Regions from separate parts of the Psychromonas sp. SR45-3 genome, predicted to be linked through region 2. Evidence: predicted binding sites of a transcription regulator. Region 2 holds the regulator's gene; the other holds the start of a gene.
The links. The regulator sigma-54, encoded in region 2, starts transcription at its own class of promoters, with help from an activator protein. The targets are predictions, from matches to a motif close to GTTGGCACGNNNNTNGNNT.

Region 1 (3,221 bases), on a different contig from region 2:
GGGTATTGCTGATTATTGATTATCTATTTTGATAAATGGGATTGATTCATTTTTTAAGGCCTTATCTATGACATATTACAATGAACAATAAGAGGGCATGGGAACTATTATATTGGTATATTTGCAGAAAGTAAGATTAGTATCAATGGTCTCCCCACAGGGACTCGAACCCCGATCATCCGCTTAGGAGGCGGGTGCTCTATCCTGTTGAGCTATAGAGAGACTAATATATTGATTATATTATATAAGTTAGTACTTATCTAATACGCGTTCATTATACATAATTACTGTATTGATTTAATAGTAGCAATATCATTGATTTGAATATTACTTAAGGGATATTCATCTAAAGTGCTCAGTACTGCACTATCAGCATAAACTTCAACTACCTTCATTGCTTGTGCAGAGGTAGTTGCTGATTGTCTCTCGATACCAAATTGATCTTTAAAATTACTTGCGTAAGCGAGTTCAATGATTGTTCCCGGCTGTAGACCATTTTTTATACCTAAGTTTATTTGTACGCTATCACTGGTCACTGCTATCACCCGAGCTTTAGGAATGACGCACTGTATATGTTGTGATATATCTGTATTGGCCTGGGCTAAGCTAGTTAAAATAGCTTGTCCATATTGATAATCCCAGAATTGTTTACTGTTTAAATCTGCATACTCTTCTTTACCATATTGCCATGACGTACTTTGGCGATACTGCTTGCTGAACAGTAATTGCCCTTGAAATGCATCATATAGATAAACGGTCATATAAAAATGTCGATCCGGATTACTTACCCAGTACGTCAATGAATTTTTGCTTTCAAATTTAACGGATAAATCATTAACTTCCCCAAATATAACAAATTGACTATCTGTTTGAGCGGAGAGACTGCTTAATGTATTTGTTAAATTTCTATTATTATATTTTTCACCTAATTTTAATGGCGTGTCGATATAGCGACGAATATTGAATAAATTAGGACTAAGAGACAATTGATTAAAAAAAGTTTCGCTTACTTTTTTATGTAAGTCATAAATTTGACCATCAACTGTATGTTGCGGTACGTTCATTGCAAAACGACTGATGACGATTGATTTTGGAAATTGGCTGCCAATACATTGTTCCTCTCTTGCAACGATATTGACTTTAATGCTGACGGTTAATAATTTATTTTTTTGCGTTTCTTCGATGATTTTTAAGGCTTTAATCTCACCACCAGAATTAAGAATTAACTTATTTTCAACTAAAACCCCTTGATTTACTTGCTGCAAACTCGATATTGCTCCTCCGGAAAATAATAAGGCATCTTTTACAGCTTTTTTAATTGCTTGCTCACGAGCCTGTCCAATATCATCATTTATAATGGAGGCATTCGCACTTGCTTGAAACCATTGTGCAGAGGCATTAATAGATGATATTAGTAATAAAATAAAGACAACTTTTTTCATGACATTCTCGCCTGCTTGCTAAGGTAATTAAAAGTGTTGCCATATATTTTCATAAAGCGCTTTAATGTTGCTTTATCTTATGGCTATCTATTGATAAGCAAAATATAAACCAACTTTACATTTACCTGTTTGATAATCCTTTTTAATAAATTTGTATTAAAGTTTTTTGAAGTTTAACCGATAACTTATTTAGTATAAAAATTTCTTATCGAGGCAGGCTTTCATGAAAACGCTATTTGTTATTTCTACATTACTTCTTATGTTGCAAGGTTGCTCTACTGCGGCAACTCCCTCTGCTGATGAGGTTGAAATTAAAGAACAAGCTCGATTACAGCAAATAGAGCAGGAAAGACGTGCGAGTGAAGATTACCTTTATTATTATGTTGCTCACTCATATAGTAACAATAGACCTGATAGCGAAGGCAGTGACCAAGCTGACGTTCAAACGGATTCCAATGGGTATGGTCATTTGTATACCTTCAATGGCAAAAAATCACTCATATTGTCTGAAGTTGTCAGTAAAATGGCAGATCAGTTACTTTATAATTACGAATATCAATTCCAAAATTCGGCGATTGCATTAACTTCATTAGTTGATTTGAATAATCACCAAAATACGAGTTGGTTAGGTCAAACTATTTCAGAACAATTCATTCATGAATTACATATTAGAAAGCTACGTGTTATAGATTTTAAATTAACAGGTAATATTCAAGTCACTGAAGATGGTGAGTTTGCTATCTCTAGGAACTGGAAAAAACTAAATAATAATGTAGATGTTACTCGTATACTCACAGGAACTATGTCTCGTAACGAAGAAGGTGTGATTGTAAATGTACGTATAGTAAACGCCGCCAGTAGTGTTGTTGAGTCAACAAGTAGCGCCTTTATCCCACATAATATATTTGTAGGTGGTCGCTATGACTATCGTCCTAAACAGTTTATCTCTCGCAATAGCCAGCGTAATGAAAGTAATGCATTGGTTCGTTTAGTGGAATAAAAGCAATGTGCCAGCATTGTTATAAGCAGACTTCGGTCTGTTTTTTTTTGCCGATTACTTCTGATATCTATAAACCTGATTATCGGTATTATTTATTAATCTATTACTTTATTAATATAGGTATGCTTATTGCTTTAATTAATGCATCAATGATAAAGCGTCAATATTAAAGCATCAATGTTAAATCAGCTGAGGAAGGGGCAAATGACCTTTTCTAATTACTTATGAAAAAGGAGCCTATAATGCTCATAAAAAATTACTATAGCCGTTTAATCACAATATTACCGATATCGGTCGCTGTGTTATTTTTATCTGCCTGTAGTCTCAATACTATGCCTACAGAAGCTGTTGAAGAATATGAATTTGTCGCAGTAGGGTACGCGACAATGGATGCACAGAAGGGCGCTACGGATGATATTAAAATGCTTAATGCAATCAAAGCTTCTAAGTTAGAAGCCTATAAAGAATTAGCAGAGCAGGTCTATGGTGTTATGTTAACGTCTGAAAATAGTGTGAAGGAATATCAGCTACAAAGTAATGGCATAAAAGGAAAGGTTAAAGGTTTAGTGAGAGGTGCTAAAGTGCTTCGGACGTATCATGAAGATGATTTGTACATTACTGAGTTAGGGCTTAATATGAAAACTCTCCCATTCTTAAAAGATGCTGAATTTGCAGATAATGAAGCGGTGATCAAAGTGCAAAGCCAAGTTTATTATTAGTTTTAAAGCGAAATTATAGAAACTTTATGATAGACGTATGTTGAAAGGTGGTGGTTCGCT
Region 2 (3,221 bases):
TAAAACAATTAGATAGCCAGATTAATGGCGCTAAAATTGTCTACTTCCTAGAGTCTCAAGAGCTTAATGTCAGCACCGATAAAGCAAAGCAGGAACGTGTTAAGACGATTTTTTTACCCGCTCAATTTGAAAAAGATAAAACTAAAAAGTCATCTAATTCCTCTACACCAAAAACAATAAAAGAGGAAAAATAAAGATGGCTGAATTACGTGCGACAGGATTAGTAAAAAGCTATAAAGGCCGAACTGTTGTTAATGGTGTAGGGTTAACAGTTAAAACAGGTGAAATCGTCGGTTTATTAGGGCCTAACGGTGCAGGTAAGACCACCTCATTTTATATGGTTGTTGGCTTAGTTAAACAAGATCAAGGCTCTATTATCATTGATGATCAAGATATATCCAGTGATCCCATGCATATTCGAGCGCAAAAAGGTATTGGTTACTTACCACAGGAAGCTTCTATTTTTCGTCGCTTGACTGTGACAGAAAATATCATGGGTATTCTACAAACTCGTAAAGAATTAACGCAGGCACAGCGAGACGAAAAATTGAATACGCTACTCGAAGAGTTTCATATTACACATATTCGAGATAATAAAGGCATGAGTTTATCAGGTGGCGAGCGCCGCCGAGTTGAAATTGCGCGCGCCTTGGCGACTGAACCTAAATTTATTTTACTTGACGAACCCTTTGCTGGTGTCGACCCTATTTCGGTTATCGATATTAAGAATATCATCCAACAGTTGCGAGACCGTGGATTAGGTGTATTAATTACTGACCATAATGTCCGTGAAACCTTGGACGTGTGTGAGCACTCTTATATCGTAAGTCACGGAGAAATTATAGCTATTGGGACGCAAGACGAAATATTAGCAAACGATCATGTAAAACGCGTTTATCTAGGTGAAGAATTTAAACTTTAAGGTATAGTTATTTTTAATTGAGCAATAAGTTCTAGGAATATATGTTTTGATGAAACAAGGTTTACAATTGAAAATGGGTCAGCAATTAGCGATGACTCCTCAATTACAACAAGCAATAAAATTGTTGCAGCTTTCAACACTCGATCTACAACAAGAGATTCAAAACGCGCTAGATTCCAATCCTCTCTTAGAACAAGATGATCAAACGGGTTCAGAAGAAACAGTTAAAGAATCTGACAGTAGCCAACTTGATACTTCTGAGGCTATCTCACAACAAGAATTTTCCGATGATTTACCGGCAGAAAAAGAGTGGGAAGAGTCATACACATCGACACCTATCACAGGTACTAGCTCTAATGCTGTAGCTTATGACGGCGAAGATTCCGTTTATCAAGGTGAGTCCTCGACTTCATTACAGGATCACTTGTTATGGCAAATGCAACTCACTCCTTTTACTGAAACCGATCAAGTTATTGCCATGGCAATCATTGATTCAATTGATGAGTCTGGTTATTTAACAACAAGCTGTGAAAGCATTCTAGAAAGTTTAGAAGCTGATCTTGAAGGCTTAGAGTTAGATGAAGTTGAAGTAGTATTAAAACGTATTCAACATTTTGATCCGTTAGGCGTTGCCGCACGTTCAACTCAAGAATGCTTACAAATTCAACTACGCCAATTACCTGATAGCACTCCTTGGCGCGAAGAAGCTATTTTAATTCTTGAGCAATATATGGAGTTACTCGGTAATCGAGACTATCGAACATTAGCCAGAAAAAGCAAATTCAAAGAAAGCCAATTATCTGAAATAATGCGTTTAATTCAGAGCTTAGAACCAAGGCCTGGTAACAGTATTGAAACCAGTGAAACGCAATATATCGTACCTGATGTTTACGTTAAAAAAATAAACGGACAATGGCGTGTTTCATTAAATCAAGATTGCGACCCTAACTTATCTATAAACGAGCAATATGCTAGTCTATGTAAAGGTAATATCAGCAAAACTGACTCACAATTTATTAAAGGTCACTTGCAAGAAGCGAAATGGTTTATTAAAAGCTTAGAAAGTCGTAATGAAACTTTATTAAAAGTATCTAACTGTATTGTTCAACAGCAACAAGCCTTTTTCGAATATGGCGATGAATCCATGAAACCGATGGTATTAAATGATGTTGCCTTTGAAGTAGAAATGCATGAATCGACCATATCCCGAGTGACAACACAAAAATTTATGCATACTCCACGTGGTATTTATGAATTAAAATTTTTCTTTTCAAGTCATGTTGCAACGGATGGCGGCGGTGAATGCTCATCAACAGCGATTCGTGCATTAATTAAAAAATTAGTCGCGGCAGAGCCGACAAATAAACCCTTAAGTGATAATAAGATAACACAATTATTAGAAGAAAAAGGTATTCAGGTTGCACGACGCACTATTGCAAAATATCGTGAATCTTTAGGTATTCCGCCTTCTAACCAACGTAAACAATTACTTTAAATAGTGAGCAGTGCAAATAAAAATGAGATTAACTATAGTCATTTAATACTAACCTGCTAAACTCGCGCGTTCGTTGAATACAGTTAAATATATTATGAAAATATCTACTTTATTAAATAAAGATTCCGTCTTCTGCCAAACGGTATGCACCAGTAAAAAAGGTGCATTAGAAAAAATCAGTATTATTGCTGCAGAGCAGTTAAATTTAGATGCACAGGAATTATTCGAAAGTTTAATTGCCCGCGAAAAAATCGGTTCTACAGGTGTAGGCTCTGGCATTGCGCTTCCTCATGTTAAAATATCTAGCGACTCCCCTGCGACAGCGGTATTTTTGCAATGCGAATCAGGTATCGATTATGATTCATATGACGGTAACAAAGTAGATATATTATTTGCTATATTTGTTCCTGAGGATCTGTGTAAAGAATACCTTGCTGCGTTGTCAGAAATAAGCCAAAAACTGTTAGATAAGCAATTTCTGCGTCAATTACGCAGCGCAAAGACGAATGAAAAGCTATTTGAGTTATTAACCCTATAAAATTTAGGAGCGCATATGAAGTTAATTGTTATTAGTGGTCGATCAGGCTCAGGAAAAACAATTGCCCTCCATGTCCTAGAAGATTTAGGCTACAACTGCATTGACGGGGTCCCATATCAATTATTAGAACAATTGGTTGATACGGTAGATCCTAAAGATAACAAAGTAGCAGTCAGTTTAGACATCCGCAACATGCCCTCTGACGTTGATGCGATAAAAAAGCTGATTGAATCACTGCAACAAAAAGTCGAATTAGAAATTATCTA

Region 1: H5084_RS16005 (flagellar assembly protein T N-terminal domain-containing protein) is a predicted target of sigma-54. The motif match lies at 1,538-1,556, and genes of this name have one in related genera.

Annotation. Positions count from the first base shown of each region.
Region 1 is NZ_JACJDP010000038.1:31,271-34,491, reverse strand. Features, by position in the region: tRNA gene H5084_RS16010 (tRNA-Arg) at 147-222, opposite strand; gene H5084_RS16005 (flagellar assembly protein T N-terminal domain-containing protein) at 285-1,442, opposite strand; gene H5084_RS16000 (FlgO family outer membrane protein) at 1,666-2,442, shown strand; gene H5084_RS15995 (LPP20 family lipoprotein) at 2,685-3,161, shown strand.
Region 2 is NZ_JACJDP010000002.1:106,147-109,367, forward strand. Features, by position in the region: gene lptA (lipopolysaccharide transport periplasmic protein LptA) at 1-194, shown strand, start outside; gene lptB (LPS export ABC transporter ATP-binding protein) at 197-922, shown strand; gene H5084_RS01835 (RNA polymerase factor sigma-54) at 972-2,417, shown strand; gene H5084_RS01840 (PTS sugar transporter subunit IIA) at 2,512-2,955, shown strand; gene rapZ (RNase adapter RapZ) at 2,971-3,221, shown strand, end outside.